DNA from 3 places in the Streptomyces sp. NPDC005774 genome. Region 1 is predicted to be linked to each of the others. Evidence: riboswitches for the same ligand, from Rfam matches in the RefSeq annotation. Region 1 holds a riboswitch; each other region holds the start of a gene.

Region 1 (3,267 bases):
GGGTCCTGGCTGCGGCGGCCGGTGTCGAGGGCCTTGTCGACGGCGGGGTTGTCGTAGTGGGGCATGTTGTTGAAGCCGTCGCCGGCGAGGGAGGAGTGCAGCAGGGTGTAGAGGCCGAAGTCGGGGTCGCCGGTGCTGCCGAAGCCGGCGAGGACGGCGTCCTTGCCCATCCGGGGTTCGATGACCTCCCAGGTGGCGCCCTCGACCTTGACGTCGATGCCGGCCTTCTTGGCGTCGGAGGCGTAGGCGAGGGCGTGGTCCTGGCGGACCTTGTCGCCGGAGGGGTAGTAGAGGGTGAACGTGGCGCGGGCGCCGTCCTTGGCCCGGATGCCGTCCTTGCCGGACTTCCAGCCGTCGCGGTCGAGGATCTTCTCGGCCTCGGCGAGGTCTTGGGGGCGTTCGACGTCCTTGGTGTACCAGGGGTCGTCGAGGGGCAGCGGCCCGTAGGCGGGGCGGCCGGCGCCGTCGAGGATCTTGTCGACCATGGCCTTGCGGTCCACGGCGAGGTCGAGGGCGCGGCGGATCGCGGTGTCGCCGGTGACCTTGTTCGCGGTGGGGAGGGTGACGGCGCGGAAGTCGTAGGTGGTGGCCTGGTACGTCGTGCGGTCGTCGTCGTTCTTGAAGGTGGCGGCGAGGTTGGGCGGGAGGGTCGCGCCGTCGAGGTCGCCGGAACGCAGCCGGGTGGCGCGGACGTCGTCGTCGGCGATGATCGCCATGGTGAGCTTCTTCACCTTCGGTGCGCCGCCCCAGTAGTCCGGGTTCGCCTTGAAGGTGAGCTTCTCGCCCTTGCTCCAGCCGGTGAGGACGTACGGTCCGGTGCCGATCGGCTCGGTGTTGAAGGCGCCGGTGTTGGGGTCCTGCTTGCCCGCGATATGTTCGGGGACGACGGGCAGCACCGTGCGGGCGGCGAAGGCCGCGTAGGGGTACTTGAGGGTGAAGACGACCTTGTCGTCGCCGTCCGCCCGGACCTCCTTGACGGCGTCGAGTTCGCTCTTGGCGGCGTTGTTGGTCTTGTCGTCGAGGATCGTGCGGTACGTGTAGACGACGTCTTCGGCGGTGAGGGGTTCGCCGTCGCTGAACTCGACGCCCGGGCGCAGGGTGTAGGTGTAGGTGCGGCCGTCGTCGCCGATCTCGGGCAGGGCCTTCGCCAGCGCGGGCTTCAGTTTCAGGTCGGCGTCGCGGGCGAGCAGCCCGTCGAAGACCTTGGAGTTGCCGTCCTTGCCGTAGCCGAGCAGGGGGCTCAGGGTGTCGGGTTCGTTGGGGACCCCGATCACCACGGACTCGGCGGACCCGCCGCCGCCCGTGCCGGCGTCCGAGCCGCCGGTCGGCGCCGAGCAGGCGGCGGCCAGCGAGAACGCGGCGGCCGTGGCCGCCGCGCCGGTGGTACGCCGTATTCGTCGGGTCGTCATCGAATCTCACACCTCTGCTGACTGGAATTCTTTATTGCATATTAATTGCAGCAAGGTTCTGCCCAGGGCCCCGGCCCCCCATGCCGACGCTTCGGCGCGCGGTGGCCGCCCGGGCGGGCGGCGCATGTGTGACCGCCGCCCCACCTGCGCACCCCCGCCGTCGAGGCCGCGGGTGTGCGCCGGGAGACGAGCTGCGGAACGCCGTCCGCGCGCCCCCGGCACCCGCTTGTCACCGGGCCGGGTCCGGGTCTACTGTCGCCACGCCTTGGTGAACGGGAAATCCGGTGCGATACCGGTGCGGCCCTCGCCACTGTGATCGGGAAGTCCGGCTCCGGCCCCTGGTCCTGTCCCCGACAGGACCGACGGGCAGCCACTGGGTCCACCTGGGACCCGGGAAGGCGGAGCTCGGGCGGTGGTACCCGTCAGCCAGGAGACCGGCCAAGGCGCGTCAACCATCCACGAGGTGCTGGAGAGGGTCTGCTGAGCCATGCACATTGCCGAAGGTTTTCTGCCACCGGCGCACGCGGTCGCCTGGGGCGTCGCGGCTACGCCGTTCGTCGTCCACGGAGCCCGGTCGCTCATCCGTGAAGTCAGGGAACATCCCGAGAGCACGCTGCTGCTCGGCGCCTCGGGAGCGTTCACCTTCGTTCTGTCCGCGCTGAAACTGCCCTCGGTGACCGGGAGTTGCTCCCACCCCACCGGCACCGGGCTGGGCGCCATCCTGTTCCGGCCGCCGATCATGGCGGTGCTGGGCACCATCACCCTGCTGTTCCAGGCCCTGTTGCTGGCCCACGGCGGGCTGACCACGCTGGGCGCCAATGTCTTCTCGATGGCGATCGTCGGGCCGTGGGCGGGGTACGGCGTGTACCGGCTGGCGCGGCGGTCCGGGGCACCGCTGATGGCGGCGGTGTTCTGCGGCGCGTTCGTCGCCGACCTGTCCACGTACTGCGTCACCAGTGTGCAGCTGGCGCTCGCCTTCCCCGACCCGGGGAGTGGATTCCCGGGTGCGCTCGGGAAGTTCGGCTCCATCTTCGCCGTCACGCAGATCCCGCTCGCGGTGAGCGAGGGGCTGCTGACCGTCCTGGTGATGCGCCTGCTGGTGCAGTCCAGCAAGAGCGAACTGACCCGTCTCGGCGTGCTGCTGACCGGCAAGCGGACCGCGTCGGCAACGGCGGGGGCGGAAACGACGGGAACGGAGAAGGAGCCGGAGATGAAGCAGACGGCGGGTACGACGGGGACGACCGGTACCGGGACGGTGGCGTGATGACCAGGAACGCGAAGATCAACACCCTGCTGCTGCTCGCCGTGGCCGCGCTCGCGGTGCTGCCGCTGGCGCTCGGGCTCGGGGACCACAAGGAGGAGCCGTTCGCCGGTGCGGACGGCGAGGCGGAGGCCGCCATCACCGAGCTCGAACCGGACTACGAGCCGTGGTTCTCGCCGCTGTACGAACCTCCGTCCGGCGAGATCGAGTCGGGGCTCTTCGCCCTCCAGGCCGCCGTCGGTGCGGGGGTCCTGGCGTACTACTTCGGGGTGCAGCGCGGGCGCCGACAGGGTGAGGAACGGGCACGGCAGCAGGAGCCGGCGCCCGGTACCGGCTCGGACGCCGGCACGGGCCGCCCCGGCGAGGCGGTCTCCCCCGGTCCCCGGGCCTGATCGCGCGTGCTGCCGATCGACGCGGCGGCGCACAGCAGTCGCTGGCGCCGCCGTCATCCCGTGGACAAGGCGGTACTCGGGCTGGGGCTCACCGTGCTGGCGGTCTCGCTACCACCGTGGCCGGGCGCGGCCCTGGTGCTGGTGACCGCGCTCGCGGTGCTGCTGGGCCCGGCGGGGGTGCCGGGCCGGCGGTTGTGGCGTGCCT
Region 2 (3,267 bases), on a different contig from region 1:
TTCAGCGCGTCCGCGAGCCCGCGCTCCCGCAGCCACTGAAGCGCCCGTACGGTGCCGCGCGTGCCCGGCACCACCACGAGGTCGGCGTCGGCCAGTTCCTCGGGCCGGTCCACGAAACGGACCACGACACCCGGTTCCGCGGCCAGCGCGTCCACGTCCGTGAAGTTGGACATCAGCGGCACTGCGCACACGGCGACCCGCAGCACGTCCTCGCCGAGCGGCGCGGCGACCGCGGACTCCCGTACGGCACCCCGCAGGGACACCGCCAGCCCGTCCTCCTCGTCGATGCCGAGCCCGTGCCGGAAGGGCAGTACGCCGTACGTGTGCCGTCCGGTCAGACCGTGCAGCATGTCCAGTCCCGGCTCCAGCAGCGACACATCGCCCCGGAACTTGTTCACCAGGAAACCGGCGACCAGCTCCTGGTCCTCGCGCGACAGCAGCGCGACCGTGCCGAAGAAGGAGGCGAAGACCCCGCCGCGGTCGATGTCGCCGACGACGAGGACGGGGAGCGAGGCGTTCCGGGCGATCCCCATGTTGACGATGTCGGTGCGCCGCAGATTGATCTCGGCCGGACTGCCGGCCCCTTCGCAGATCACCGCGTCGTACGTGGCCCGCAGCTGCGCGAGGGAGTCCAGCACCGTGCCCAGGAGCTGTTGTTGCCGCCCGCCGTGGTAGCCGCGCGCGCTCAGCTCACCGACCGGCCTGCCCAGCAGCACGACCTGGCTGCTCCGCTCCCCGCCCGGCTTGAGCAGTACCGGATTCATCAGCGCGGTCGGCTCGATGCGGCAGGCCTGGGCCTGCATGGCCTGCGCCCGCCCGATCTCGGCGCCCTCCCGCGTGACGAACGAGTTCAGCGACATGTTCTGCGCCTTGAACGGCGCGACCTTGACGCCCTGCCGCGCCAGCCACCGGCAGATCCCGGCGGTCACCACACTCTTGCCGGCGTCCGACGTCGTGCCGGCCACCAGCAGCCCGCCGCCCGTCATACGGTCCGGCATACCGCCCGTCGTACGGTCCGTCATGACGTGCACCCCTTCCCGCGCCCCTTGGGGACGGCCCGCGCAACGGCTCGTACGCCGATGCGCGCGGCGACGCCGACGCCGAGTGCCAGCCGGCCGACGCGCTCCGAGAGCCGTACCGCGCGGTCGATGTCCGCCACGGTCACGGCCCGGCCGCCGCCGTTGAGGACGGGCCGGTGCTCGACCCGCCCGGCGTAGGACAGCGATCCGCCGAGCCGCACACCGAGCGCGCCCGCGAAGGACGCCTCCACGGGCCCGGCGTTGGGACTCGGATGCTTCGCGGCATCCGCGCGCCACGCCAGGACGGCACCCCGCGGATCCGGCCCGGCGACCGCGGCGAGTACGGCGGTCAGCCGCGCCCCGGGCCACCCGGCGACGTCGTCGAGGCGCGCGGAGGCCCAGCCGTACCGCAGATGGCGGGGGGACTTGTGGCCGACCATGGCGTCCAGGGTGTTGACGGCCCGGAACCCGAGCAGCCCCGGCACACCGGCGACGGCACCCCACACCAGGGCGCCCACCACGGCGTCGGAGGTGTTCTCGGCGACGGACTCCACGACCGCGCGGGCGATCCCTTCGGCGTCCAGCGCATGCGGGTCCCGCCCGCACAGGTGCGGCAGCCGCGCCCGCGCCGCCTCGATTCCTTCGGCGGTCCCGGATTCCAGGGCGCGCCCGATGGCGCGGGCCTCCCGGGCCAGCGACGTCCCTCCGACGACGGCCCAGGTGGCCGCGCCGGTCAGGGCGACGGAGGCGGCGGGGGAGGACCGTACGAGGCGGGCGGCCAGGCTGCCCAGAGCGACGGCTCCGCCCACGCAGACGGCGGTGTGCAGCACGCCCCGGCCCCGGTCGTCCTGCCACAGAACCCGTTCCACGGCAGCCGCGGCCCGCCCGAAAGCGGCGACCGGATGCCCTCGGCGGGGATCGCCGAGAAGCAGGTCACCGAGGAGGCCGGCAGCGGCGCCGTACGCGAACTCGCGATCGGCACCCATGGGTTCAGCCGGTGAGGGATCCGGTGGGAGTGGCCGCCCCGAACCGGGGCGGAGCATCGCTGGTCGACCTCAACAGGCAGCCGGGCATGGCGGTATGTCCTCACTCAGGGTGTCCACGCCCTGGTTCGACGAGACCGGCGGTGGGAGTTCCTGGCTCCCGGGGTCGTTCACCCCGGTGACAGTGGCGGGACCGCGCCGGATTCGCACCGGCTTCCTCTCCTGCCGCCGTAATGGCTCCGGCAGTTCACCACGGTCCGGAAGAACCGTCAACTTGCCTTTGACCTGCGAGGCTGAAGTGTGCTGAGACCCACAGAGAGGTTCCGGAGGGTGATCGGAGAGTGAACCGCGGGCAAGGGGTTCCGCGGTGGGACGGGCGGCGCGGAAACGGCCCGGCGGCGGGCGGTCCGGGACCGGCGGGCGGGTGGTCCGGGAACACGAAACGGGCGGTACGGAGGCAACGTGCCCCGCACCGCCCGCCGGGCGGGCGGACGACATGACCCGGACCGGGACGCCGGCCCGGATCCTGCCCCGGAATCAGGCAGCCGTCAGGCCATGAATCAGGCCATGATCATGTAGATCCCGTACGCCACCGCCGCCACGCAGGCCGCGAAGCAGGCGTAGGCGCCGGTGACCGCCAGGGCCGCGGACTCGCCCTGGGCGGCGGCCCGTTCACGGCGGGACAGGCCGGTGATGCCCAGGGTGAACAGGGCCACCAGGGCCACGGTGACCACGAGGCTGACGCCGAAGACGGAACCGAGGGCCGCCCAGTCGATCTTCATGGTGCTCTTCTCCTACGTGTCTTCCTACGTGTCTTCCTGCGTGTCTTCCTGCGGGGTCTGCTGCGTGTCTTCCCGCGGGGTCAGACCGCGGTCCTGGCCGGAGGGACCGCCGGATCGACGGGAGCCGGGATGGTGGCCGAGAGGTCCTCGGCCACGGGGCCCGCCGGAGGGGTGGCCACGGCGGCCATGGCCGCGGTCACGACGCCGCTCTGCTCCTTGTCGGTGTCTTCGGGGCCGGCGGTGTCGTTGACGTTGGTGTGGTCGACGACCTCGCGCCGGGAGATCTTCCAGATCGCCGCGCTGGAGGCGATCAGGAAGACCGCGACGAGAGCGGTGCCCCAGCTGCCGAAGCCGCAGACCCACTCGGCGACCGCCGCGGCCAGGGCCGCCGCCGGCAGCGTCAGGCCCCAGGCGACGAACATCCGGGTGGCCGTCGACCAGCGGACCACGCCGCCCTTGCGGCCCAGGCCCGCACCCATCACG
Region 3 (3,267 bases), on a different contig from region 1:
CGGGCGGCGATCCAGCGGTAGGCGGCGAGGTAGTGGTGGGAGGGCGGCAGGTCGGGGTCGTGGTAGATGGCGATGGGGTTCTCGCCGAAGCCGCGCGGGGGCTGGATGAGGATCAGCAGGTTGCCGCGGCGCAGGGCGGCGAGGACGATGTCGCCCTCCGGGTTGCGGCTGCGGTCGAGGAACATCTCGCCCGGGGCGGGGCCCCAGTGCTCCTCGACGGCCGTGCGCAGTTCCCCGGGGAGGGTGGCGTACCAGCGCTTGTAGTCGGCGGCCGGGACGCGCACCGGGTTGCGGGCGAGCTGTTCCTCGGTGAGCCAGTCCTGGTCGTGCCCGCCCGCCTCGATCAGCGCGCGGATCAGTTCGTCGCCGTCCCCCGAGGCCAGTCCGGGGACGTCGGTGTCGCCGAAGTCGTACCCCTCGTCCCGCAGCCGGCGCAGGAGGGCCACCGCGCTGGCGGGGGTGTCCAGACCGACCGCGTTGCCGATGCGGGAGTGCTTGGTCGGGTAGGCGGACAGGACGAGGGCCAGGCGCTTGTCGGCGGCCGGGATGTGCCGCAGGCGGGCGTGGCGCACGGCGATGCCGGCCACGCGGGCGGCGCGCTCGGGGTCGGCGACGTAGGCCGGGAGGCCGTCGGCGTCGATCTCCTTGAAGGAGAACGGCACGGTGATCAGGCGGCCGTCGAACTCGGGCACGGCGATCTGGCTCGCGGCGTCCAGCGGGGAGACACCCTCGCTGCTCTCCTCCCAGGCGGTGCGGGAGCCGGTCAGGCACAGGGCCTGGAGGATCGGCACGTCCAGGGTGGTGAGCGCGCCCGCGTCCCAGGACTCGTCGTCGCCGCCGGCGGACGCCTCGGCGGGCTTGGTGCCGCCGGCCGCGAGGACGGTCGTGACGATGACGTCCGCCGCGCGCAGCTCCTCGATCAGTTCGGATTCCGGAGCGCGCAGGGAGGCCACGTACAGCGGCAGGGGCCGCCCGCCCGCGTTCTCGACGGCGTCGCACAGGGCGTGGACGAAGGCGGTGTTGCCGCTCATGTGGTGGGCGCGGTAGTAGAGCACGGCGACGGTCGGGCCGTCGGTGCCCTCACGGGGTGTGCGCTCCAGCGGCCCCCAGGTGGGCGCGGGCGCGGGCGCCTCGAAGCCGTGGCCGGTGAGCAGGACCGTGTCGGACAGGAAGCGGGCGAGCTGCTCGAGGTTGGCGGGCCCGCCGTGGGCGAGGTAGGCATGCGCCTCGGCGGCGAGGCCGACGGGGACCGTGGAGGCGGCCATCAGCTGGGCGTCGGGGGCCTGTTCACCGGTGAGGACGACGACCGGGCGGCCGTCGGCGAGCAGCAGGTCGAGGCCGTCCTCCCAGGCGCGCAGTCCGCCGAGGAGGCGTACGACGACCAGGCCGATGCCGTCGAGGAGTGCGGGCAGGTCGTCGAGCGGGAGGCGGGAGGGGTTCGCGAAGCGGTAGGGCACCGGGCCGTCGGCCGCGCGGGCGCTGAGCAGATCCGTGTCGGACGTCGACAGGAGCAGGATGCGGGGGTGCGTCGAGCGCTCCCCGGACGAATGCGGCATGCGTCGGCCGGCCTTCCTCGGGATCCGCGCCCCGGGTGGTACAAGACGGCTGGAGTTCCTGACTCGTCCGGCCTCGTGGTGGCCTGACTCACAGTGGCGGGACCGCGCCGGATTCGCACCGGGCTTCCTCCATGTCGCCGTCATGGCGATGGCGGATCTGATGATCCGCCGAGAGACATAGTACGGGTCGGGGCAAGAGGGCAGGACTTGGCTGCGGGGTGCCGATCTGTATGCTCGCCGCCATGTCCACGGCTCCCCTCCCCCCGTCGTCCCAGGCCACAGCGGTCTCCCGGGACCGCGGTGACGCCTGCCCGGGGTCGTTGCGGCTGCACACGGCCGACGACGGTGCGCTGGCCCGGGTCCGGGTGCCCGGCGGGGTGCTCGCCGTGCCGCAGGCCGAGGCACTGGCGGACGCGGCGGACCGGCTGGGCGACGGTGAACTGCATCTGACCTCGCGCGGCAATGTGCAACTGCGTGGACTGCGCGACGACTGCGGCGCCCGGCTCGCCGAACTGCTGGACGCCGTCGGACTGCTCCCCTCACGTGGGCACGAACGGGCACGCAACATCGTCGCCTCGCCGCTGTCCGGCCTCGACGGACGGGGTGTCCGGGATGTGCGGTCGTGGTTGTCGGCCCTGGACGGGTCACTGTGCGCGAGTGAAGCGGCGCGGGCGCTGTCCGGGCGGTTCCTGTTCGCGCTCGACGACGGGCGGGGCGATGTCGCCGGGCTCGGCGCCGATGTGACCGTGCGTGCGCTCGCCGGCGACGGCGCCCTGCTCGCCGTGGGCTCGGCGGAGCAGGCCCTGCGGGTGTCCGGGGACGAAGCGCCCCGGGCCGCCCTGCTCGCCGCCGAGGCGTTCCTCGACGTGTTGCGGGAGACCGGGGCGCAGGTCTGGCGCGTCGACGAACTGAGCCTTCCCTCCGGGGAGTTGACTCGTCTGATCCGGTCCCGTCTGACCGGTGCGGGCATCGGCTGCGTTCCGGCGCCGCACGACCGCGCCACAGCGGAGGGACCGCCTCCGGGGGTGGCCGGGGCGGCCTTGTCCGTCCATGTGCCCCTGGGCCGTCTCACGTCCCGTCAATGGCGGACCGTGACCCGGGTGGCCGCCGAAGTCCGGTCGGGCGAACTGCGCCTGACACCGTGGCGCGGCATTGTCGTCCCCGCTCCCGGGACGAGCGCGGCGACAGCGGCCGACACACTGACCCGTCTCTCCGGCACCGGCCTGGTCACCGACTCCTCCTCCCCCTGGCTGCGCGTCGGTGCCTGCATCGGCAGGCCGGGGTGCGCAAAGTCGCGTTCCGACGTGCGGGCGGACGCAACCGCCGCCCTCGCCGACGCGGGCCGCTCCCCCCTGCCGTTGTACTGGTCCGGCTGCGAGCGGCGCTGCGGCCACCCCCGCGGCGACCGGATCGACGTGGTCGCCGCCCCGGAGGGCGGCTACCGGATCGGCATGGCCGCCCGGGAGCGGCCGGAGCGTACCGCCGCCCTGGACGATCCCTCCCACCTCGCCGCCGCCCTGGCGGCCCTCACCTCATGAGCCGTACGACGACCGAGAGCAGCGAGAAGAGCACCGTGACCCCCTACGACTACGAGAAGGACGGGGCGGCCATCTACCGCCGGTCCTTCGCCACCATCCGCGCGGAGGCGGACCTCGCGGCCCTGCCCGCCGACGTCAGCCAGGTCGCGGTCCGGATGATCCACGCCTGCGGC

What was found. A riboswitch is a leader RNA that binds a small molecule or an ion and turns the genes downstream of it on or off. The one in region 1 is predicted to bind cobalamin.
Region 2: linked by a shared signal. The riboswitch ahead of ACFYQA_RS06850 (cobalamin biosynthesis protein) and the one ahead of ACFYQA_RS16690 (energy-coupling factor ABC transporter permease) in region 1 are both predicted to bind cobalamin.
Region 3: linked by a shared signal. The riboswitch ahead of cobN (cobaltochelatase subunit CobN) and the one ahead of ACFYQA_RS16690 (energy-coupling factor ABC transporter permease) in region 1 are both predicted to bind cobalamin.

Annotation. Positions count from the first base shown of each region.
Region 1 covers NZ_JBIAIV010000015.1:148,775-152,041, reverse strand. Annotated here, with positions in the region: gene ACFYQA_RS16695 (ABC transporter substrate-binding protein) at 1-1,409, opposite strand, end outside; cobalamin riboswitch at 1,659-1,867, shown strand; gene ACFYQA_RS16690 (energy-coupling factor ABC transporter permease) at 1,897-2,673, shown strand; gene ACFYQA_RS16685 (energy-coupling factor ABC transporter substrate-binding protein) at 2,673-3,062, shown strand; gene cbiQ (cobalt ECF transporter T component CbiQ) at 3,069-3,267, shown strand, end outside.
Region 2 covers NZ_JBIAIV010000005.1:63,410-66,676, reverse strand. Annotated here, with positions in the region: gene ACFYQA_RS06855 (cobyric acid synthase) at 1-986, opposite strand, end outside; gene ACFYQA_RS06850 (cobalamin biosynthesis protein) at 1,019-2,005, opposite strand; cobalamin riboswitch at 2,130-2,261, opposite strand; gene ACFYQA_RS06845 (hypothetical protein) at 2,563-2,784, opposite strand; gene ACFYQA_RS06840 (anion permease) at 2,865-3,267, opposite strand, start outside.
Region 3 covers NZ_JBIAIV010000029.1:68,406-71,672, forward strand. Annotated here, with positions in the region: gene cobN (cobaltochelatase subunit CobN) at 1-1,556, opposite strand, end outside; cobalamin riboswitch at 1,586-1,733, opposite strand; gene cobG (precorrin-3B synthase) at 1,787-3,094, shown strand; gene ACFYQA_RS24530 (precorrin-8X methylmutase) at 3,091-3,267, shown strand, end outside.